3 regions of the Kordiimonas sp. UBA4487 genome follow, and region 2 is predicted to be linked to each of the others. Evidence: riboswitches for the same ligand, from Rfam matches in the RefSeq annotation. Region 2 holds a riboswitch; each other region holds the start of a gene.
The links. A riboswitch is a leader RNA that binds a small molecule or an ion and turns the genes downstream of it on or off. The one in region 2 is predicted to bind cobalamin.
Positions count from the first base shown of each region.

Region 1: another riboswitch for cobalamin. It lies ahead of B3Z17_RS05955 (TonB-dependent receptor plug domain-containing protein); the one in region 2 lies ahead of B3Z17_RS14700 (ABC transporter substrate-binding protein).
Region 3: another riboswitch for cobalamin. It lies ahead of metE (5-methyltetrahydropteroyltriglutamate--homocysteine S-methyltransferase); the one in region 2 lies ahead of B3Z17_RS14700 (ABC transporter substrate-binding protein).

Region 1 is NZ_DGNR01000011.1:97,513-105,537, forward strand. It holds gene B3Z17_RS05955 (TonB-dependent receptor plug domain-containing protein) at 1-1,785, opposite strand, end outside; cobalamin riboswitch at 1,935-2,146, opposite strand; tRNA gene B3Z17_RS05960 (tRNA-Thr) at 2,242-2,316, opposite strand; gene dcd (dCTP deaminase) at 2,766-3,320, shown strand; gene murA (UDP-N-acetylglucosamine 1-carboxyvinyltransferase) at 3,423-4,703, shown strand; gene B3Z17_RS05975 (DUF2948 family protein) at 4,820-5,254, shown strand; gene hisG (ATP phosphoribosyltransferase) at 5,319-5,987, shown strand; gene hisD (histidinol dehydrogenase) at 5,971-7,272, shown strand; gene B3Z17_RS05990 (UPF0262 family protein) at 7,276-7,773, shown strand; gene B3Z17_RS05995 (low molecular weight phosphatase family protein) at 7,770-8,025, shown strand, end outside.
Region 2 is NZ_DGNR01000013.1:634,206-642,230, forward strand. It holds gene B3Z17_RS14675 (Lrp/AsnC family transcriptional regulator) at 1-35, shown strand, start outside; gene B3Z17_RS14680 (TetR/AcrR family transcriptional regulator) at 32-646, opposite strand; gene B3Z17_RS14685 (homocysteine S-methyltransferase family protein) at 807-1,760, shown strand; gene B3Z17_RS14690 (outer membrane protein OmpK) at 1,757-2,518, opposite strand; gene B3Z17_RS14695 (methyl-accepting chemotaxis protein) at 2,521-4,311, opposite strand; cobalamin riboswitch at 4,488-4,709, shown strand; gene B3Z17_RS14700 (ABC transporter substrate-binding protein) at 4,875-5,729, shown strand; gene B3Z17_RS14705 (FecCD family ABC transporter permease) at 5,774-6,733, shown strand; gene B3Z17_RS14710 (ABC transporter ATP-binding protein) at 6,730-7,506, shown strand; gene B3Z17_RS14715 (cobyric acid synthase) at 7,510-8,025, shown strand, end outside.
Region 3 is NZ_DGNR01000003.1:212,525-220,549, forward strand. It holds gene sseA (3-mercaptopyruvate sulfurtransferase) at 1-373, opposite strand, end outside; gene B3Z17_RS02285 (acyl-CoA thioesterase) at 540-1,292, opposite strand; gene metE (5-methyltetrahydropteroyltriglutamate--homocysteine S-methyltransferase) at 1,353-3,620, opposite strand; cobalamin riboswitch at 3,844-4,035, opposite strand; gene hspQ (heat shock protein HspQ) at 4,199-4,522, opposite strand; gene queF (preQ(1) synthase) at 4,866-5,330, shown strand; gene B3Z17_RS02305 (hypothetical protein) at 5,332-5,571, shown strand; gene B3Z17_RS02310 (ATP-grasp domain-containing protein) at 5,582-6,442, shown strand; gene B3Z17_RS02315 (hypothetical protein) at 6,503-6,703, shown strand; gene queE (7-carboxy-7-deazaguanine synthase) at 6,704-7,336, opposite strand; gene queC (7-cyano-7-deazaguanine synthase QueC) at 7,442-8,025, opposite strand, start outside.

The DNA.
Region 1 (8,025 bases), on a different contig from region 2:
CGTATCCGTCAGCTTGTATGCAGCGCTCAGGTCCACGCGGGTCCAGGCGTCCACCACTTCGCGCTCACCGGTCTCGAAATTGACGCTGGTGTCATGTTCCTTGCCGTTCAGCGTGATGCTCACATTGGTGGTCAGCCGGTCCGTTACCTGCCAGTTGAGCGCCGCGAAAGCCTCATTCTTCGGCTTGCGTGCCAGCTGCTGGTCAGCTGTCAGATCGCGGGCCGAATTATAGGTATAGTTGGCGCTCAGGTTGATGGCATCTGTCAGGTCGGCCGTCAGCTCCAGCTCCACACCCTTGGCGCTGGTTTCCGCAATATTGCGGTAGCCGTCGGCGAAGGTGAAGGTGATCAGGTCATCAATATCCTGATTGAAGTAGGTCGCCCCAAAGGTCGCGCGGCCATCGAGGAACGGCTGCTTGAAGCCAACTTCCCAGCTATTGGACCGCTCGGGCTTCAACGCCAGTTCAGGCAATCCTTCCGCCTGTGCGACATTGGAATCGAAGCCGCAGCATGCGAAGGTCAGGTGGAAGATGGTCGGCGCCTTGAAGCCTTCGCTCCAGGCCGCGGTAATCTGCGTGCCCGTGCCTTCAAACTGGTAAGACGCATTCAGTTCACCATTGGTGGTGGAACCGAAAGTTTCATGGTCATCCACCCGCACGCCGCCGGACACTGTCAGGCCATCGATGCCGTCATAAGAAAGGATACCGAAGATACTGTCGGTTGAGATGGGCTCCGGGTCCTGCGACTTGGCTTCGGTCACCTCATGCTGGGCACCTGCTGTCAGCGTCCAGCCGTCGGCCACTTCCAACACACCCAGATAATCGAAATTCAGGCGCTCCCCTTCAGCCCCAAAGCTGAAGATGCCTGCGTTAAAATTATCGCGCTGGATGGATGAATATTCCACCGACAGCGTGTTCGACAGGCGACCGTCCATCAGGTCGATATACGCACGGCCCGCGACGGAAAATTCTTCTGACTTGCTGCTGTCCTCCGTGTCGGCCAGGCCATAGGTGAAGTCGTCTCTGAGGGTGAAGCCGTCATAGTCGCTTTCGGTGTCGGTATAGCTGGTGGTCACATCGAAGCTGAAACCATCCGTCAGCTTGGTGCGAACACGGCCGCGCACAGTCAGGCTTTCGTAGCCGTCATCCTCGTCACCGACTTCAGCAGCAGAGATGCCGTCGGTATCAAAGTAGGACGCGCTCAGGTTAAAGTTCATCCGGTCACTGCCGCCACGCACGGAACCGCCAATACGCTTGCTCTCAAAGGAGCCATATTCACCGAAAACTTCACCCGCAAGACCTTCTTCGCCGGATTTGGTGATGATGTTGATCACGCCGCCGATGGCATCGGAACCATACAGCACCGCCTGCGGGCCGCGCAGTACCTCGATACGCTCAATGCCGTTCGGGTCAAGGGTTGAAAAGTTGAAGCCACCACCCGGCTGGGACGGGTCATTCACCTGCACGCCGTCGATCAGGATCACGGTCTGGTCGGACGACCCACCACGGATGGTGACCGTTGCCACTCCGCCGAAGGTGCCATTCTGGTTGATGGCCACGCCCGGCAGGCTTTGCAGCGCGTCAACAACATACTGGTACTGGCGCTCAACAAGCTCGGCTTCACTCAGCACCGCGATGCTTTTGGCCACTTCGCTAATCGGTTGCGTGCGGCGACCCGCGGTTACGACAAATTCTTCGATATCTTCATCCTGCGCACTGGCTGCAGGCACATATGTAAGGGCGCTGGTGGCAACCAGAAGCGCCTTTAGAGGGGATAGTCTGGACATGGACAGGCTCCATTTTCGGCCTCTTTGAGGCCCGTAAAACAACAGCTGCAGAAATGGAGATTGTCAGACGAGAGAGGGACAAGCTCCGCACACAGCAACGACCTTGTCGCCGGTACGGAAATCCGCTTCCCATGGTTGACCCGACCAGAGAAATGGGCGACCAGATGGCAGGTCTCCTGGCTTGTGTCTCACCGTGCTCCCCGCCCTTCCCGGCTTTCACCAGTGGGCCCTTCGGGGGACACTCCACACATACAGTTGCGGGCACAGCTGCGGATTTGCCCTTCCTTTTCGGGGGACTTACCGCATTCCCTCTTCGCTCTTACCCTAACGGGCAACAGAACCATCGCGTGCGCCATGCATAGAGGCTCACGCGGGCAAATTCAATATAAAGATATGCGGGCCGCACAAGCGTTCCTGAGCGAGGCAGTGAGATTAATTTGTCGGGGAAACGAAGCGTGGTGCTGCTGAGAAGATTTGAACTTCCGACCTCTCCCTTACCAAGGGAGTGCTCTACCCCTGAGCTACAGCAGCAGGCCACGTCTTGCGAGCGATCTTCTATAAGCGCCCTAGGCATGAGTCAATAAGTAATTTCCGTACACATTCAATCTTGAAAATCTCGGCTGATTGGCGCAAATGTGGGCACATGAGCGAAAAGACTAAACAAGACGTCCCTGTGAAACAGGATTCGGGCAAGCTGAAGGATGCCGAAAAGCAGGCCCGGCTGGCTGAAGCCCTGCGCGCCAACCTGCGCCGCCGCAAGGAACAGCAGCGGACACGCAAGACAGAAGACTGATCAGGCGACTAAATAGCCGTCCGATCTCAGCTTTTTCCCGGACAGCTAAAAGCCCCCTCAACAATTCCCATATCTGGTAGGTTTAACGCTTGTCGCGCACAAGCGATTGGCTTACTAATGCCAAAAATAGCTGTGCCCCGGTGGGTTGGGGAAACAGGCAACCAGATGTCACTCAGGGGAGACGCCAATGGCCATCATGTCCGATAAATGGATTCGCGAAATGTCACAACAGCACGGCATGATCGAACCGTTTGTAGACGGGCAGGTCAGGAAGGATAACATCTCATACGGGTTATCGTCCTACGGCTATGACGCCCGCGTGGCGCCCGAGTTCAAGATTTTTACCAATGTGGACTCGGCCATTGTCGACCCCAAGGACTTTTCCCCGAAAAGCTTTGTCGACCGCGACACAGACGTGTGCATCATCCCGCCGAACAGCTTTGCCTTAGCGCGCACCGTTGAATATTTCCGCATTCCGAAAGACGTGCTGGTGATCTGCCTTGGCAAATCCACCTACGCGCGCTGCGGCATCATCGTGAATGTCACGCCGCTGGAACCCGGCTGGGAAGGCCATGTGACGCTGGAGTTCTCCAACACCACGCCACTGCCCGCAAAAATTTACGCCAACGAGGGCGCCTGCCAGTTCCTGTTCCTGCAAGGCAACGAGCCGTGCGAGACCGCCTACAGCGACCGCGCAGGCAAATATCAGGGCCAGACCGGCGTTACCCTGCCGAAGCTTTAATTTGTTTGCCCAAACACGGGCACTCCGGCGCCGTTAAGATGCCTTTATTGAAGGCCAAGTTTTGCCTTCAGTTGAGTATTGTTGAAAAGGGCACATAGACAGATGGACAAACTGGTTATTGAGGGCGGGAACAGGCTTGAAGGCGTGGTTCCCATTTCAGGCGCGAAAAACTCCGCGCTCAAGCTCATGTGTGCGTCCCTGCTGTCGTCCGAACCCCTGACGCTTCATAACATGCCGCGACTGGCGGACATCACCACGCTCGCAGACCTTCTCAATCACATGGGTGTCACTGTCACCATGGCGGGCGGCCAGGGTGGCCGTATCGCGGGCCGCAGCCTCACGTTTGACGCCGGCCAGATCAACGACACGGTCGCGCCCTATGATTTCGTGCGCAAGATGCGCGCCTCCATCCTGGTGCTGGGCCCCCTTGTGGCCCGCGCCGGTGAAGCGATCGTGAGTTTGCCCGGCGGCTGTGCCATCGGCACCCGCCCGATCGATTTGCACCTCAAGGCGCTCACGGCACTGGGCGCAGAGATCGACGTGGCTGAAGGCTATGTGCGGGCAAGTGCGCCGAAGGGCCTCAAAGGCGGCAATATCCGCTTCCCGTTTGTCTCTGTCGGCGCCACCGAAAATGCGCTGATGGCCGCCACACTGGCCAAGGGCACAACGGTGATTGAAAACGCTGCGCGCGAACCCGAGATCGCAGACCTTGCGGCCTGCCTGAATGCCATGGGCGCCAAGATTGAGGGCGCCGGGCACGAGACCATCACGGTCGAGGGCGTGGACCGCCTGCATGGCGCTGAGCATGAAGTGATGCCCGACCGGGTTGAGGCGGGCTCCTACGCTGTCGCGGCCCTGATGACCCGCGGCAACCTGTTCCTTGAAGGTGCGCGCGCACACGACATGCAGGCGACGCTTGATAAGCTTGAGGAAGCTGGCGGCATCGTGAGCGTTGAGGACGGCGGCATACGGGTGAAATCCAACGGCCACATCCACGGTTTCAATATCGTCACCCAACCCTTCCCCGGTTTCGCCACCGACATGCAGGCCCAGTTCATGGCGCTGGCGTGCGTGGCAGACGGTGCCAGCGTGATCACCGAAGCCATCTTCGAGAACCGCTTCATGCACGTGCCGGAACTGTGCCGCCTGGGCGCGGACATCACGGTGACCGGCTCAAGCGCCACGGTGCGCGGTGTGGAGGCGCTGAAGGGCGCGCCCGTGATGGCCACTGACCTCAGGGCCAGTATGAGCCTCGCGCTCGCCGCCCTTGTGGCAAACGGCAAGACGGAAATCCGCCGGCTGTATCACCTCGACCGGGGGTATGAGCGGCTTGAGGAGAAACTCAAGGCCGTCGGCGCCAACGTCGAGCGCATGCCCGACTGACCCCACCGCACGCTTCCAATAGATTTTCTGCGCGCTTCCTTAATGGGAAACCACTTGAAGCCATGGGGCATGCCGCCTACATTGCAGTCGATTCTGAAGATTGGAACATGTGACCTATGAGTGATGCCCTGAAACTGATCAGCCAGACGGAAGAGGACCTGACCATCATGTCGGGCCTTTTGCAGGATACCACCGTGCGCGTGGGCGACATTGCCTGGCTGCCCAAGGAGCATCGTTTCGCTTTCGTGGGCAACCGGTTCCGCTGGGAAAAGAAGCGCAAGTTCCTCCGCCCAAAAGGTGAGCGCGTGCGCACCGGTTTCCACATGGACGGCATTCTGGCCGCCAAGCTTCACGGCATTGACATCAAGGCCGAGGATACTGTGCTCGAACTTCTGGATATCGAGGCTCACGAAAACGGCGACGACTATTTCATCATGCTGAATTTTGCCGGCGGCGCCAGCATTCGCCTGACGGCAGAATGCATTGACGCCACGCTTTCTGACATGGGTGATGAGTGGGAAGCGCTTGAACGCCCCCATCATGCGGACTAAGTCCACCCCGGCTGCATGCGCGGCCCCTTTTTTTCTTTTTTAAAAACCGAACCGGAACTGACCGATGGAACTCACAGACAAACTGGTACTTGCCCTGCCGAAGGGCCGCATTCTCGAGGAAGTCATGCCACTCGTGAAAGCTGCCGGTATCCATCCGGAAGCCGCGTTTGACGACCCCAAATCCCGCGCCCTGCAGTTCGACACCAACATCCCGAACCTTTCGATCATCCGGGTGCGCGCGTTCGACGCCGCCACGTTTGTTGCCTTCGGCGCCGCCCATCTGGCGGTTGTCGGCAATGACGTGTTGCAGGAATTTGGCTACTCGGACCTCTACTCGCCGCTCGATCTGGATATTGGCCACTGCCGCCTGTCCCTGGCGATGCCCGAGGACGAAGCCACAGAAGACCCACGCGAGTGGTCCCACATTCGCGTGGCCACCAAATACCCGAACCTGACACGGCAATATTATGCCGAGCGCGGCGTGCAGGCCGAATGCATCAAGCTGAACGGTGCGATGGAACTGGCCCCTCAGCTCGGGCTCTCGCGCCGTATCGTCGATCTGGTGTCCACCGGTAGCACCTTGCGCGCCAATCAGCTGAAGGAAGTGGAAGTGCTGACGCACATCACCTCGCGCCTCGTGGTGCATCGCCCGGCGTTCAAAACGCGTCCGCGCGAAATCAGTTACTGGATCGACCGCTTCAGGGAGGCTGTGCAAAATGGCACAAATTCTTAAAAGTAGCGCGTCGGATTTCGAGGCCGCCTTCAAAGCCCTCCTCTCGGCCAAACGCGAGACCACCACAGACGTGCGCGACGTGGTCACCGACATCCTCAGGGACGTGCAGGACCGCGGCGATGACGCGCTTTATGACCTGACGACCAAGTTCGACCGGTTCGACGCGCGCACCAAGGGCCTCGCCATCACCGACGTAGAGGTGGAAGCCGCCTGCGCGCAGGTGGACGCTGAGACCATGGCGGCGCTCGAAGTGGCCGCCGCGCGCATCCGCGCGTTCCACGCAAAACAGATCCCGGACGATCTGGATTATACTGACGACGTGGGCGTGCGGCTGGGCCAGACCTGGCAGGCGGTTGAAGCCGCGGGCCTTTATGTACCTGGCGGCACCGCAAGCTACCCATCCAGCGTGCTGATGAACGCCATCCCGGCGTCTGTTGCAGGCGTGGACCGGGTGGTGATGGTTGTGCCCACCCCCGATGACGTGCTGAACCCGCTGGTGCTGGCGGCAGCCAAGCTGGCGGGCGTGACCGAGATTTACCGCATCGGCGGCGCTCAGGCCGTTGCCGCGCTTGCTTACGGCACAGAAACGATCGCGCCGGTCGACAAGATCGTTGGCCCCGGCAACGCCTTTGTCGCGGAAGCCAAACGGCAGGTGTTCGGCAAGGTGGGGATTGACACCATCGCCGGCCCATCAGAAATTCTGGTAGTGGCCGACAACAAGAATGACCCGCGCTGGATCGCGGCGGACCTTCTGAGCCAGGCCGAACATGACACGGCGGCGCAATCGATTCTGATCACCGATGATGAAACTTACGCTCGCCAGGTGATGGCCGCCGTCGAGGACCATCTCGCGAGCCTCGAGCGCCGCGATATCGCGCTGGCCTCCTGGACAGACTATGGCGCCATCGTCATCGTCGACGAGCTTCTGGATGCCGTGCCGCTGGTGAACCGGCTGGCACCTGAGCACCTTGAACTGGCCATGGACGACGCCGACGCATTTGCCGGGCAAGTGCGCAACGCGGGCGCCATTTTCCTGGGCCGCTACACGCCTGAAGCCATCGGCGATTATGTTGCCGGGCCGAACCACGTGCTGCCCACAGCGCGCGCGGCGCGATTCTCCTCCGGCCTCAGCGTCTATGACTTCATGAAGCGCACCACTTTCGTGGGCTGCACGGAAGCCAGCCTTCAGGCCATCGGCCCGTCTGCTGTACGCCTTGCCAAAGAGGAAGGTTTGGGCGCGCACGCGCTTTCGGTTGCCATCAGGCTTAAAGGCTTTAATAAATAGCCTATGGCGAATCATAAGCTCGTAGATGTGACACTGGATGAAAGCACGGTCGTGCGCTGGAGCGCGGACGTCGAGCACGAACGCCGTATCGCCATCTTCGACCTCTTGGAAGAAAACAGCTTCGAGCTGGAGAAATCCGCCGACGAGGCCTATGAGGGCCCCTACAAGCTGACGCTCGCAACCATTGAGGGCCGCCTGAACTTCGACGTGAAATCCACGAACGATGACCTGCTGATGAGCTTCCGACTGGCCATGACGCCGTTCCGGCGCATCATCCGCGAATATTTCGCCATCTGTGACAGCTATTATGAGGCGATCAAGACCGCAAGCCCCAGCCAGATCGAGGCGATCGACATGGGCCGTCGCGGGCTGCATAACCAAGGCAGTGAACTCTTGCAGGAACGGCTTGAGGGCAAGATCAAGATAGACCGGCAGACCGCCCGGCGCCTGTTCACCCTGGTGTGCGTGTTGCACCTCAAGGAAAACAGGGGCCCCCGATGACAGAAGCCCCGAAATCCGTGAAAAGCGTTCTGTTTGTGTGCAACCAGAATGCTGTCAGGAGCCCGATGGCCGAAGCGCTGGCGAGCAAGCATTCGAAGCGGCGGCTGTTTGTCGAATCGGCCGGGCTGATCGCCGGTGCGCTCGACCCCTTCTCTGTCGCGGCCCTCAAGGAAGAAGGCATTGATATTTCAAACCACAAGTCGCTGACGCTGGCGGATGTGAAGCTGGATGCGTTCGATCTGATCGTGGCGC
Region 2 (8,025 bases):
AAAATACCACCAAGCTACAGGTGGTGGCGGGTTAGCCATTTGGCCTGAACACACGCTTGATATAATCGCGGCATAAAAGGACCTGCCGAGGAAGCAAGTCTTTGGTGTCCAGCGATCGGGACAGAATAATGCCGCCCTCAACGGATGCCATGACCATGTCGGCAACGGCTTCCATGTCAACGTCCCCGGTAGGCGGGTGTTTTCGGGCGATCTGTTCCAGGCGATCCAGGAACAGCTTGCGCCAGCGCAGGACGCCTTCGGCATTTAGGTCGCGTATTTCACTGTTGAACAGCTGGTGCTGGTAGCAGTAGGACGCAACCATGCAGCCGGGATGCAATGACGGCATGTCTGAGAGCATGTCTGCAAGCAGTTTCAGCATCAGCAGGAGGCTGTCCAATGGATCTGTGCAGCAGGCGTCAGCCTCGTTGAACAGGTCGGCAAAAATGCGGTCGTCTTGCTCGACATACCGCAGGAACAAATGCTTGGCCAGGTCGGCCTTATCCTTGAAATGATAGAAGAAGCCGCTTTTGGTGATGCCTGCGGCGACGATCAACTCGTCTATGCTGGTGGCAGCAAAGCCTTTTTGAAGCACGGATTGTTCGGCAAGCTCCAGGATCAGGTCCCGTTTTGACTGTTTCTGGTGCATCGCAGCCCCCACTAAGGCTTGTCAAATGTTATATATATCAATGGCTTGGCTCTACTGTACCACAAGTACACTAGAAGGCCCATTGCCAAATAGAGATAGTGGCCGCGACTGGGCGGCTTCGGCTGCCCAGGGAGACCAAGAAAAACGCGAGGATACCATCATGACAACAACCTTTTTACCCAAGGTCGGCGGTCCGCTTTACCTGACCGACAGTGGGCTCGAAACCACCCTGATCTTCCACGAAGGCCAGGAATTGCCTTATTTTGCGGCGTTTGACCTTTTGAAGACCGAAGACGGGCGTGCATCGCTCAAGGCCTATTACATGCGCCACGGCGAGATCGCGCTTGCCCAAGGAATGGGCTTTCTGATGGAAGGACCAACCTGGCGGGCAAGCGCCGACTGGGGCGATAAGCTGGGCTACGCGCCGGACGAACTGGCGGCCGCGAACAGGGCATCGATCGAACTGATGCAGAGTGTGCGGGATAGCCTGAAGGCCCGAGGCGATATCCCTGTTCTGGTCAGTGGTTGCATCGGGCCGCGTGGTGACGGCTATGTGGCCGGAGATGCCATGACTGCTGAGGAAGCCCATGCCTATCATCAAGCACAGGCCATCGCCTTCAAGGAGGCCAGAGCGGATATGATTGGCGCCATCACCATGACCAATATTCCGGAAGCGACGGGTGTTGCGCTGGCTGCAAAGACGGCCGGAATCCCGGTTGCCATATCCTTCACTGTGGAGACAGACGGCCGCCTGCCAAGTGGTGACAGCCTCAAGTCGGCGGTGGCCGTAGTCGATGCGGCGACGGGCGGGTATCCGGCATACTATATGATCAACTGCGCCCATCCTGAGCATTTTGATCACGTGCTGGAAAGCGGGGCAGCCTGGATGGACCGGATTGGCGGTATGCGGGCCAATGCGTCCCGGTGCAGCCATGCGGAACTGGACGAGGCAGAAGATCTGGATGACGGCAATCCGGAAGAACTGGGGCAGCAATATCGCGCGCTTCTACAAGCCCATCCGCAGATTGTTGTGCTGGGTGGGTGCTGTGGCACTGACCACCGTCACATCCACAGTATTGCAAAGGCTTGTGTGCCGCTTGGTCAAGCTGCCTAGAAGTGGATTTTCAATATGGCGTTGATCGCCACCTGATCGGTATCGAAGGCCGCAGTGTCTTTGATGCCGAACTGGTTCTTCCAGATGTCGATCTCGGTACCAAGCCATATTTTGCCCGGTTCGCCCCATGTGGCGCCCAGGTCCCATTTGATCTGTGGCACCAGATGGAGGGCTGTTTCCTGTGGGCCCCAGCCCACTACATAGTCCATGAAGCCATCGATGACGAACGCCTGTTCACCCACTTTGAAAGGGCGTGACCACGCAATCGTCCATTGCATGTCGTCAAACCCGGCACCAAGGCCGGTGTCCTTGCGGGCGTAGGCATGGACGTTGAAAAAGGTGAAGCCTGGCAGGTTCAGGTCAACGGCACCGCCAATCAGCAGGCCTTCAACGCCATCCTTTCCGCGTTCCCAGGTGGTTGCGATCAGCACATCGCGGATCAAGCCATCTTCTGAAAATTTGAGCCCAGCGACTTTACCAAGGCTCAGGCGTGGCGAAATTTCACCGTACCAACTGCTGCCGGTGAAGGCATTGTCGTGATAATCCAGATAGTCGAAAAAGCCGAACACATCGCCCCAGTTCCAGGCACTGACGTGCTCAAATGTCAGGGTGGAAATATTGTTCCCCGGCACCTCGAAACCTGTGCCAGTCAGAGCGGTAATGCTATTGTCCATCCAGATGAGCGGGCTGGAATCTTCTGCAACTGCCGGAGTGCCGGTAAGGAGAGTTGCAAGTACCAAAGGGCGCACGACAGCCATACCTACGCCTCCCGCACGTCGGTGAGGAAGCGCTTCACATCGTCGCCTATAGTGCCGGACAGCTCGTCCAGCCGTTCGGCGACCGCCATCACGCTGTTGGATGCTTCACCAGTCTGGTTGGCCCCTTCTGTCACCTGGCCGATTTCACTTGCGACCTTGTCGGTTTGCTCGGACGCGAACTGAACGCTGCGGCTGATTTCAGACGTGGCGGCTTCCTGTTCCTCTACGGCGCTTGAGATGGCCAGCGTGACCTGGTTGAGTTTGCTGATGGTCTCGTCGATCGCTTGCATGGCGCTCACGGCTTCGCCGGTCAAGCCCTGCATTTCACTGATCTGGGCAGTGATGTCCTCTGTGGCTTTGGCGGTCTGGTTGGCAAGGGACTTCACTTCTGACGCCACCACGGCGAAGCCCTTGCCGGCGTCGCCCGCGCGAGCGGCCTCAATGGTGGCGTTCAGGGCGAGGAGGTTTGTCTGCTCGGCGATGTCATTGATCAGTTTCACCACATCTTCGATCTTGGCGCTGGCGACAGACAGGGTATCAATCGCTTCGCTGCCGGTGCCAGCCACCTTGACGGCGTCAGCGGACATCTGGCTTGCGGCCTGGATCTGGCTTGCGACCTCCCTGATGGAGGCCGAGAATTCTTCAATCGCAGACGCCATGGTGGATACGTTGTTCTGCATCTCGTGCGACGCGGATGACACGGATGTTGCCTGCCCGCGCGTCTGGTCGGCCACATCGACCATGGTAGTGGCGGTTGAGCGCATCTCGAGGGCGTTGGCGTTCAGATTCTCAATTGCTTCGGAAATGGACCGGTCGAAGGCGGCGATCAGCGCTTCGATGCGGGCGGCATGCTCTTCGCGCTGGCGTGCTTCCTCAGTATCACGGGCATGTTTTTCCCGTTCCAGTGTTGCGCGCTCCTCTGCCGCTTCCATCTCGGCTTTCTGGGCGGCTTCCCGTTCTTCCGCCAACTGCTCGACCTTCTTCATCTCATCTCGGAAGAACTCCATCGCGCGACCCATGTCGCCGATCTCGTCCTGGCGGCCGGTGTGCGGAATATCGATATCCAGCTTGTTCTCCGCCAGCGTCAGCATGGTGCCGGTGATGTCATTCACAGGTGCCGCGATTGAATGGCCAACGCCGCGGGCAATCACAACAGCCAACAGCACACCAAGCGCGCCCGTGACAATTAGGGTCCATGTCTGGAAGCTGAAGGCGCTCAGCATTTCGTCTACGATGGACTGTTGTTGCCCTTGCTGTAATTCAACCAGTTCGTTGATGCTGTACAGAACCTTTTCGAGGGGCGGCCAACTAGTGCCGTCGATCTCCAACTGTCGGGCTTGCAGGCGGGCGTCTTCGCCGCCCTGCATTGCCAGGTCTATCTGGCGGCGGAACATCGTCTTCAGGGTTTCGGTATTCGCCTTCAGTTCCCTTGCGATCCGCAGGCCGTCACCATTTTCTTCTTCATATTCACGATACAGGTTGATCAAGGTTGTGATGTCCCGGTCAAACTGTTTGGACCGGTCCTCGAACAGGCCCACCAGATAGTCATTTTGCGTCAGGACGGTCCCGCGTGTTAGCGCCAGCATATCGGTGACGTCATATTGTACCTGCCGCAGCATGGCGGTGGATGCATAGCGGTTCGCTGCCAGCTTGGTGGTCGACTGCACCCCTTGCACCTGGATCAAGTTGCCGATCACAAATAACAGCAAAAGCGCTACCAGCGCACCTTGGCCGAGAGCAAGTTTCATTGTCAGGGAATAGTCCCGCAGAAAAGCATCAAAGAATCGTCTCATCGAAGAGCTCCAGGAAGGCGCCGTGGCGCATTAGACCGAAACAAAGGAACTGGGGCCATCTGCCGGCCCGAATGGCGGGATTCGAAATCCGACATCATTGTCCCAAAGCAGGGTTAAAGTTGCGTTAGCGGTCTTGCCAACTGGCAATAAGCGCCTTGCCGGGGCGCGAACCATGCAGTATAGCGGGATCAGGTGGTGCTGGCCCGGCGCCAAAGGCGTTGGGCAGCTAAGAGGGAACACGGACGTTGACCTCGTCAACTGTATGCCGTGGCTGTACCCGCAACTGTGATTGGGGACGCGTTTCAACAAGGCCCACTGGACCGCTAAGTTTGGTCTGGGAAGGGTGAAACGGCGGATGATCCAAAAGCCAGGAGACCTGCCACCGCGTCGCCCATCTGTCAGCCGGGCTAGCTGATCAGAGCGGTTCTCCCGCAATGGCGACAATCCCGCTGAAATGCGCGGAGATTGTCCCTGTCTTTTAAGGCAAGCTCCCGTTCAGTGGTTTTGTGAAACCAAGAATGATGGGAGCGGGCATGCCCTCAAGCCTGCAATTGAAACACTTTTTGACAGCTGCTGTTGTTGTGGCAGGCATTGCTGCGCGCGCAGGTGCAGCGCCCACCGTGGCTGGGCTTGATTTCTGCGCCGACCAATATGTCCTGGCCTTCGCTGACCGGCAGGATATCGTCGCTGTGTCGGGGGATGCCACCAGCCCGAATTCTTTTTACCTCCGGCGGGCCCAAGGTCTCCATGCACTCAGGGGGGGCGCCGAAGAGGTTCTGATGCTGCGGCCGGATATCCTTGTGCGCAGCTACCGGGGGAGCCTGTCTATGGATGCCAAATTTGAACGCGTCGGCATTACCTCTTACCAGCCGCCTTATGCCTTCAACTTCGAGGCCAACCTGAAGAATTTTGGGGCTGTTGCCACGCTTTTGGGGCACGAGGCAGAGGGCAAGGCCTTCATGGCGGACTATATGGCCCGGTACCAAGCGCTAAAGCAGGCTGCCCCTATTCCCATGAAGACGGTCTATATGACTCCCAGCGGCTTCACGGCAGGGAAGGGAAGTTCGGTAGACGATATGATCCGACTGGCCGGACTTGACCCAATTGCCGAGGACCTTGGCCTGAACGGTTGGGGGCCTTTGCCCCTCGAACAGCTGGTCATGATGCCGCCTGACCTGGTGGTTGGCAGCTTTTTCGAGGAAGGGGCTGTTCATATTTCCAATTGGAGCAGCGGGCGCCACACAGTGTTCCGCGATCTGGTGAAAGACGTGCCGTCGATCATGGTGCCAAGCGGCATGATGTCCTGCGGCGGTGCCTTTACGGTGGATGCTGCCGAATATATCCGCTCGGAAATCAAACGTCGTGAATTGATGCCAAATAGGGTTGCCGCCGCGGCGACCGGGGAGAAACAAGAGTGATCAGGAAGCTGCAACAAAACGGCTGGCTGCTGAACGTGTCGCTGATGGGGGTTATCCTGATCGTGGCGCTGATGTCAGGCATGTTTGGCCAGGTGGACCTCGATGTTGCGCAGGTGGCGGCGGCTGTATTTGGTCCGCCCGACAGCCCGGAGGCCATCATCGTGCGCGAACTGCGTTTGCCTAGGGTGCTGCTGGCTATTCTCGCCGGTGCGTCGCTAGGCTATTCCGGTGCTGCCCTTCAGGGGCTTCTTCGCAACCCGCTGGCTGATCCGGGTGTGATAGGCGTGTCGGCCAGTGCCAGCTTGGGGGCAGTTATTGCCATTTATATGGGGCTGGCGGCGATGTCGTCTCTCGCCATTCCAGTCATGGCCATGGCAGGTGCGTTTGTTTCGACCGCGATCCTGATGCTATTGGCCTCGCGTGATGCCAGCGTGCTGACGCTGATCCTGGCTGGTATTGGGATTTCAAGCTTGGCCACTGCCGCCATTGCGCTGGTGATGAATTTTACCTCAAACCCGGTGACGGTGCAGGAAATGGTGATGTGGATGCTGGGGTCGCTTGAAAACAGGACGTTTGACGACCTCACATTGGCAGGGCCTTTCATCGTAGCGGGATGGCTTGCAATGCTGGGTGTGGGGCAGGGCCTGAACGCTCTGAGCCTTGGTGAAGAGGCCGCCCAGACGTTGGGGATTGACCTTAAACGCCTGCGCTGGCGCGTGGTGCTGGGGACAGCCCTGTCTGTGGGGGCGACCGTGTCAGTTTGTGGCGCCGTGGGTTTTGTCGGCCTAGTGGTGCCCCATATGGTACGGGCCATGATTGGTTATGAGCCGCGCCGCCTGCTGCTGCCGAGCGCGTTCCTGGGCGCGATCCTGATGATGCTTGCCGATATCCTGACCCGCCTGCCGATCGGTCACGGTCAGCTGCGCCTGGGCGTGGTGATGGCCATCATTGGCGCACCGGTATTCCTCTATATCGTGTTCAAGACGCGGGAGAGCATGCGATGAACGGGCTGGAAATTCAAAACCTGGCCGTCACGCTGGGTGGCAACGCTATCTTGCGCGATGTGTCTTTCAACGTTGAGCCCGGCCAGGTGGTTGGGCTGATTGGCGCGAACGGCGCTGGTAAAAGTACAGCGCTGAAAGCTGTGCTTGGCATTGTTGAGCCCGAAGCGGGCGACATCCGCATCGGTGATCAGGACGTGGCGGCCCTCGCGCCCCGCGAGCGAGCCAAGAAGCTTTCTTATGTGCCGCAGGGCGCGCCGGTTCACTGGCCGCTGACGGTCGAGCGACTGGTGGGGCTTGGGCGTACACCGCACCTGACACCCTGGCAGGAAGTGAGAGAGGAGGATCAGGCTGTCATCCGGAGCGTGATGGAAGAAACAGACTGCTGGCACCTTCGCAACCGGTTGGCCACAACCCTTTCGGGGGGTGAACGGTCCCGGGTGCTGCTCGCGCGCACCATGGCGGTTGGAGCACCCTTCATGCTGGCGGATGAGCCCACGGCGTCGCTGGATCCGCTGCATCAGCTTCAGGTGATGGACATCATGCGCGGGCAGGCGGCTTGTGGTGCCGGCGTGCTGCTGGTGCTGCATGACCTCAGTTTCGCGCTACGCTACTGTGACCGCCTTGTGCTGCTGCATGAGGGTGGCGTACTGGCGTCTGGTACGCCAGCGGATGTGCTGACAGACGCCCATTTGGAAACCGCTTTCAAGGTGAAGGTGGCTCGCTGGTCTGAGGGCGGTGAGCAGTTCCTCGCGCCGCATGTGGCTGGGGGATAGGCCTTGGCGCGGTCCCTCATGCTGCAGGGCACGGGCTCTGACGTTGGGAAGTCCGTGTTGGTGGCGGGGCTATGTCGCGCGTTCCACCATCGTGGCCTGACGGTCAGGCCCTTCAAACCCCAGAATATGTCCAATAATGCGGCGGTCGCCAAAGAAGGCGGCGAGATCGGTCGTGCCCAGTGGCTGCAGGCACAGGCATCCTGCGTTGACCCCAGTGTTCATATGAACCCGGTTCTGCTGAAGCCGGAAAGCGACACGGGCGCCCAGATTGTGCTGCAGGGGCAAGTGTACGGCCGGGCCGAGGCACGAACCTACCAGGAACGGAAACAGGAACTGTTTGCTCGTGTGGTCGAAAGCTTTGACCGCATGAAGGCGGAAGCCGACCTCGTGCTGGTGGAAGGCGCGGGCAGCCCGGCAGAGGTGAACCTGCGCGCCACTGACATCGCCAACATGGGGTTTGCACTTCCCACTCAAACGCCGGTGGCACTGGTTGGCGATATCAACCGGGGCGGGGTGATC
Region 3 (8,025 bases), on a different contig from region 2:
TCTGCAGCCCGCCATCCAGCACATAGACATTCTCATGACCCATGACACGGAAGTTCCACCAGACGCGCGCGGCGGAGCGCACGTTGCTGTTGTCATAGACAACGATGGTGTTGCTGTTGGAGACGCCAAGCTTCCTCACAGCGCCTTCAAATTCGTCGGCGCGCATCATCATGTGGGGCAGGTGGGCCGCCACTTTGATGTTGGCATCAATATCGAAGAAAATCGCGCCCGGGATGTGGGCTGCGTCATATTCTGCGCGCGCATTCCTTTTGTCGGCAGGCATATGCCAGGAGGCGTCGACAGGTAGGATCGTGGCATCACTGCCAAGTTTCTCAGCAAGCCAATCTGTGGTTACCAGTGGAAACGGATTCATGAAATGGCCTTTTCCTTATACTCAAACCAAAATCGGCAGCGCCCGGCTCATGGGTCAAACGCTGCCAGCGCGTAGCGTAAGCGCTTGAGGGTTGTGATACAATCAAGCAATTGGCAGGTCAGCTATGACTTTAGTGCATGGGTGGCGGCCGCTACAGGATCCGAATTCAGAGGGACAAGGGCTCTGGCTTGCCCGCTGCGTCGACCGCCACCATGACAAATTCGCTTCTGGCGCACAAGCGCCTGTCCCCGGCTATCACGTCTTCCGCTGTCATGGAAACCTCGACCACCAGCGACGAGCGTCCGGTATATTTCACCCGGCCCTTGAGGTCGATAATCTCTCCGCCTTGCGCGGGCGCGATAAAGTCCGTGCGCTGGCTTGAGGCCATGACGAAAACCCGCCGACTGTGGCGGCTGGCGGTGATAAAGGCGGTCTTGCCCATCATGGCAAGGGCATTGCCGCCAAACAGCGTGCCATAATGGTTGGTCTGGTCCGGGAACACCATTTCGACCCGGTTGCACAGAATGTCTTCGTCGACCGGTTGGGTCTCATCCGTCGGAGCCGGGGGCAGGGGCGGCTGGTCCTTGTCAGGCGACACCATGGTGAAATGACCGCGCGTACACAGCTGCCGGTCACCGGTCAGCAGATGCTCGGCATACATGTCTACCTGCACGGTGGCGGAGCGCCGCCCGGCCTTGACGATGTTAGCCTGCAGGTCAATCAGGTGGCCCCGTGACGCGGGGGCCGTGAAATCAATGCGGTCACAGGAAGCGGTCACGAAAGGGCGCCGCCCGAAGCGCGTGGCCGCAACAAAGGCGAGCTTGTCCATATGCGACAGGGCCGTACCGCCAAACAGGGTGCCGTGATGGTTGGTGTCACCGGGGAAAACGATATCGATCAAATGGGTGGTGGCAGTCATGGGCGTGTCCTTGTGTGAAAACCAGGCCACCTGATGGTGGCCCGGCTGTTGGCTGGTTGGTCAGGCGCTGCGGGCGTCGCGGGCCGCGGCCACCATATTCTCAAGCGCTGGGGTGACTTCGGCCCAGGAGCGGGTCTTGAGGCCGCAATCCGGGTTGACCCAGATCTGGTCGGGTGCCAGCCGCTCGGTTGCTTTTCTCAAGAGGGCCGTCATCTCTGCCTTGTCGGGCGTGCGCGGCGAATGGATGTCATAAACGCCGGGGCCGATCTCGTTGGGGTAGGCGAACTCTTCGAATGCCGCCAGCAGCTCCATGTCCGACCGCGAGGTCTCGATCGAGATGACATCAGCGTCGAGTGAGGCCACGTCCGCGATGATGTCATTGAACTCGCTGTAGCACATATGGGTGTGGATCTGCGTTATGTCCGCGACGCCAGAGGACGCCAGGCGGAAACAGTTCACGGCCCATTCCAGATAGCCCGCGTGGTCCGCTTTCCTGAGCGGCAGGCCTTCCCTGAGCGCCGGCTCGTCGATCTGGATCAACCGGATGCCAGCAGCCTCCAGGTCTGTCACCTCATCCCGGATCGCCAGTGCGATCTGTTCGCAGGTTTCCGACCGCGGCTGGTCGTCGCGCACGAACGACCATTGCAGGATGGTCACAGGGCCCGTCAGCATGCCTTTCATCGGCTTCTGGGTCAGGCTTTGGGCATAGGCCGACCATTTGACCGTCATGGGTTCGGGGCGCGACACGTCACCATAGATAATCGGCGGTTTGACATAGCGTGAGCCATAGCTTTGCACCCAGCCGGATTTGGTGAAGGCAAAGCCCGCCAGCTGTTCGCCGAAATATTCGACCATGTCGTTGCGCTCAAACTCGCCATGCACCAGCACGTCCAGGCCCAGGGCTTCCTGGCGCCTGACCGCTTCCCGGGTCTCTGCCTCAAGGAAGGCGTCGTAGGCCTCAGCGGTCAGATCACCGCGCTTGAAGGCCGCGCGTGCCTGGCGGACTTCTTTGGTTTGCGGGAAGGACCCGATGGTGGTGGTGGGGTACAGCGGCAGGTCCAGCGCTGCCCGCTGTGCTGCGCGCCGTGTCTCATACGTGCTTGCGCGGCGGAAGTCTGACGGAAGCGTATTCTGCATCCGGTCATCCACCAGCGGGTTATGAATGCGGGCAGAAGTGCGCCGGCTCTCTGCCGCTGCGGCGCTGTCGTCGAAGGCGGAGGCGACATGGTCGCGGCCGTGATTTGCTGCACGCGTGAGCAGGCTGACTTCTTCAAGCTTCTGGGTTGCGAAGGCCAGCCAGCTCTTGAGTTCCGGGTCCAGCTTGGTCTCATTTTCCAGGTCCACCGGGCTGTGGATCAGCGAACAGGAAGGCGCTACCTGCAGCGCCCGGCCATCGAAAGCCGCGGCCTTTTCAAGCACAGCGAGTGCCTTATCAAGGTCCGTCCGCCAGATGTTGCGGCCATCCACCAGCCCGAGCGACAAGAGCTTGTCTTTACTGATAACCGACAGGCAGGCCGGAAGTTGGTCGGGCGCGCGGACAAGATCGATGTGCAGGCCATGGACGGGCAGGCGGGACGCCAGTGCCGTGTTGTCACCCAGCCCCTCGAAGTAGGTTGCCAGCAGAATTTTGAGCCCGCACTTGCCAAGGCGCGCGTAGGCTTGTTCGAACGCCTGACGCTGTTTGTCTGTTTCCGCGAGCGCGAGCACTGGTTCGTCAATCTGTACCCAGTCCGCGCCGGCGTCGACAAGTGATTGAAGCAGGTCGGCATAGACCGGCAGGACGCGGTCCAGCAGATCAAGCGGGTCATCAAGCGCCGCATCCTTACTTTTGCCAAGCGTCAGGTAGGTGACGGGGCCGATAATCACCGGGCGGGTGTGGATGCCCTGTGCCAGCGCTTCCTTGTATTCGTCCACCAGCCGGGTGGACGACAGGCTGAAGCGCTGGTCTGCGGTGAATTCCGGCACGATATAATGATAATTGGTGTCGAACCATTTGGTCATTTCCATCGCGGGCGCATTCTTGCTGCCGCGCGCCATGGCGAAATAGGTGTCCAGGCTGACGTGGCCGCCTGTGTGCTCAAACCGCGCGGGCACAGCGCCCAATGTGGCTGTCATGTCCAGTATCTGGTCATAAAAGGAGAAATCACCACAGGGGATAACATCAACGCCCTTCGATTGCTGCAGCTGCCAGTGGCGTGCACGCAGCGTTTTGCCGGTGCTAATCAGGTCTTTTTGGGAGATGTCCTGGCGCCAGTAGGCTTCCAGGGCTTTCTTGAGGTCGCGCGCCGCGCCGATGCGCGGGAAACCGAGATTGGCCGATTGTATCATGGCTAACCTTCCTTCTTGGATTTGAATGTGAAAACGGGCTGCGCGCAGGCGGGCTGCGAACAGGGAAGCTGGGGACAAAACGCGGAAGCACAGGCGGCACAAAGCGGCCCGGCATGCGGCTTACATGTCAGGGATCAGGGAAGCGTATTGAGCTTCACATTCGGCGGGAAAATTGGGTCTTGGTCATCTGTCGTCTCCACCGTCTCACCCCGGACGGACATTGGGTTGCGTTTCACCGATGGTAGGTCTCCTGGCTCGCGGGCCTGGGCTGGTCGCCTTCCCGGACACTTGTCCAGTGGCATGATGACCGGCCTTCACCGCTTACAGTTGCGGGGGCAGCTTCGGACTGACGCGCCATTTGGCGCACCGAATTCCCTGTTATCCCCTTGCGGGGACCATCGATGAGAAAATATATATAAAGAAATCTTTATATTGTCAACCATGTGTGTGCCGGGCTGGCACCGTTTGGATTCCGCGCACAAAAAAAGGCGCGGAACTCTGCGCCTTTTAATGTGTACCCGTATTCCTAAGGGGGGAAGGATGGGCGGGTACGGCTTGGAAAACTCAGGTACTCGAAACTAATTCACGACATGGCGGGAGGCGAAGTCTCCGCCGCTGCTGGCCTCAAAGAGGCGGCTCAGAAGCGGGTGATCGAACTCTTCCGTCTGGTCGCATTCCACCAGATTGTCTTCCGCCACGTATGTGGTGTGGGTCTCGCCGTCCACGAGGACGTGATACCAGGGGCGGTCTTTCGGGGGATGCGAGCTAGCCATGATGTCATACCATTCAGGAGACTGGCTATACACAGCATCCACATCGAAAATGAGACCGCGGTAACCGAACCTCCGGTGGATCACCACCGTACCCGGCGCAAAGCGTGCTCTGCAGATTTTTTGTGCCATTGTTCTTCTCCTAGTCAGTCGGTCGTCCAGGACCCTTTCGCTGTGTTTGCCTGAACTCGACAAGGCCACTTCTTGGCCCGTTAATTCCAACTATAAAGGGCCTAAATTAATAAAAGCTGAACTAATCGTTCAAAATTGTTAAGGAATTGGTAATTATATTTCAAAGGTTAACGCGTGCGATCTCAATTCCTTAACGCGGCAGGGCGGCGTTAAAGGGCACAAAGGGGTTAAAACCTTTGACAATCGGCGCCCTCAAAAGCATAGAGAACGCATGTAGCAGGGGATAATTCACCCTCGACTGTTTTGGCCTTATTATATGGGTCGGCCTTAAGGGATACATGGGATGACGAAAGAGATTTATCAAGGGCTCGAACAGCTGGGCGCCAAGTCGGACGCACCGCAGACGCCCGAGGAAGCGGTACTTGAATATGTGAAGAACCCGCGCCCGAAGTCTGATTACTGCGTGCGCTTCACGTGCCCTGAGTTCACGTCACTTTGCCCCGTGACCGGCCAACCCGATTTCGCCCACCTGGTGCTGGATTATGTGCCGGGCGACAGCCTGGTGGAAAGCAAGAGCCTGAAGCTGTTCCTGCAGTCTTTCCGCAACCACGCCGCCTTCCATGAAGATTGCACGGTCGGCATCGCCGAGCGGCTGGTCGAGGAAATGAAACCCAAGTGGCTACGGTTCGGTGGTTACTGGTACCCGCGCGGCGGCATCCCGATTGACGTATTCTACCAGACCGGCGAAGCCCCAAAGGGCGTGTGGATCCCGGAACAGGACGTCCCCAACTACCGCGGCCGGGGTTGATATGTATTATCTGGTCGCCGCCCTCATTGCAGCTGGGGTTCTGTTCCTCTTGAAGGGGCTTGTTACTGCGGTGCGCACGGGCGAGCTCAAGAAAATTGGCGGCGGCGGTGTGAAGGCCCGAAAGGATGACCCGAGTGGCTTCTGGGCTGCCATTGCTTTTGAAGCGCTTTATCTTCTCGCTGGCGTCTGGCTGGTTCTGTATTTGATTGCGCCGGAGATGTTTTCGATCTCTGCCGACTAGGAGTAATTCCATGCATCTTTGTTTTCTTTCCAGCCGGGTCACGATGCCCGGATCTCCCGTCCGCCGTGTTGACGCGTTCGAGCATGACCAGATGATGGAAAACCTGACCGCCGCCTTCGAGGCGTGCGGCGGCCGCGTGACCGACGTATCGTGGGACGACAAGGATGTCGATTGGTCCACGTTCGATGCCGTGATGATTGGCACCACCTGGGATTATTGGGACCGGCTGGATGAGTTCCTCGAGACCCTTGAGCGGATCGAGACCCAGACCCGGCTTTATAACGCGCCCGCATTGGTGCGCTGGAACATCGACAAGCGCTACTTGCGCGACCTTGAAGGCAAGGGCGCGACACTGATTCCGACCATCTGGGCCGACAAGGCAACGCCAGAAGTGATCGCCGAGGCGTTCGAGACGTTCGGGGCCGAGAAGCTCGTGGCCAAGCGCCAGGTGGGCGCGGGCGCCGACGGCCAGCATATGCTGAAGCGCGGCGACGCGGTGCCCGAGATGCCGCACCCGATGATGATCCAGCCTTTCATGAGTTCAATCGTAGACGAGGGGGAGCTGAGCTTCATCTTCATCGGTGGCAAGCTGTCGCACACGCTGCTGAAAACCGCAGCCAAAGGCGATTACCGTATCCAGAGCGCCTATGGCGGGCAGGAGACACCCGTTGACCCCGCGCCCGAGGACGTGGCGCAGGCAGCCAAGGTGCTGGCCGCAGCGCCCGTCAAACCCTTGTATGCCCGGGTGGACATGATCCGCGGCGAGGACGGCAGCCTGTGCCTGATGGAGATGGAACTGATCGAGCCGTTCCTATACCCGCTGCAGGGGCCGGAGCTGGGCGCCCGCATTTATGAGGCTCTCAAAGGGTAGGGCTTGGCAAGTGTATCTGCCTCCCCATATCTGTTATAGAGAGATTTGGGGAGGACAGCGATGACAGACCAGCAACAACCGGAAGACGACACTCAGGAAAACGGCACTTCGCCGGGCAGGCGCAAGCGTGACCCCAAGTTCATTGCCGTGGGCCTGGCGATTGGCGTGGGCGTGGGGGTTGCCATCAGCAACATCGCCGTCGGCATCGCGCTTGGCCTTGTCTGGGGCGTGGTGATGAGCCGCAGGAACAGCGACGACTAGTTACGGAATATCGATGAACTTGTGGGTTTGCAGGCTCAGGCGCCACTGTGGGTGGGCCTTGCAGTAGTCTACGGCCTTGGCGGTATTCTCTGCCTGCACGTCACAGTCCATCGGCTGCAGGAAGAAATGCTCGAAATCCAGGCCTTCAAACTGCGCCGGGTCACCGCCTTCTTGGGGGTACACAAGCTTCAGCTCCTGGCCGCCTTTTACAATCATCTCTGACCCGATCTTGGGGCTGATGCACAGCCAGTCGATGCCCTCGGGCGGCTCGACCGTGCCGTTGCTTTCAACCGCAATCTCAAACCCTGCGTCATGAAACGCCTCAACGGCGGCACCGTCCAGCTGCAAGAGGGGCTCACCGCCCGTGCAGACAACCAGCGGCTTGCCGCTTTTGCCAAGCCACAGGGACTTTACGGCAGAGGCGAGGTCTGCCGCGGTCTTGAACTTGCCGCCGCCTTCACCGTCCGTGCCAACGAAGTCCGTGTCGCAGAACTGGCAGATGGCCTTGGCGCGGTCGCGCTCAAGCCCGGTCCAGAGATTGCAGCCGGCAAAGCGGCAGAACACGGCCGGGCGGCCGGCTTGCGCGCCTTCGCCCTGCAGTGTGTAGAACATCTCTTTGACCGTGTAGACCATGTGTTTCCGTTCTTTATCGCGTCACCCTGAACTTGTTTCAGGGTCCATGTTTGCCGAAAGCTTTGTTCCTGGATGCTGAAACAAGTTCAGCATGACGGCAAGTAATTAGTCCTGATACCGGGTTGGGTCGGCAAGGCCGGCCTCTTTGAAGCCTTTCTTGCGCAACAGGCAGCTGTCGCAGTGACCGCACGCCTTGCCCGCGGTGTCCGGGTCATAGCAGCTGATCGTCAGGCCGTAATCAACGCCAAGCTTTGTGCCCGCAGCTGCGATCTCGGCTTTTGTCATATCCAGAAGCGGCGTCCGGATGCGGATGCGCTCTGCGTCGGTCACACCCACTTTGGTGCCCAGGTTCGCTGTTTCCTCATAGGATTTGATGAATTCGGGACGGCAGTCCGGGTAGCCTGAATAGTCCAGTGCATTCACGCCAATGAAGATATCCTTGGCGCCCACAACTTCAGCGTAGGCAAGGGCAAACGACAGGAAGATGGTGTTGCGCGCAGGCACATAGGTCACCGGGATATCATGGCTCATGTCATCGTCGGACCGGTCCTTGGGCACGTCGATGTCAGCCGTCAGGGCGCTGCCGCCAAAGAGCGTCAGGTCGATCACGGCGGTCTTGTGTTCGGTGACACCAAGGTGGTCTGCAATTCGGTCGGCGGCTTCCAGCTCAACGCTGTGGCGCTGGCCAT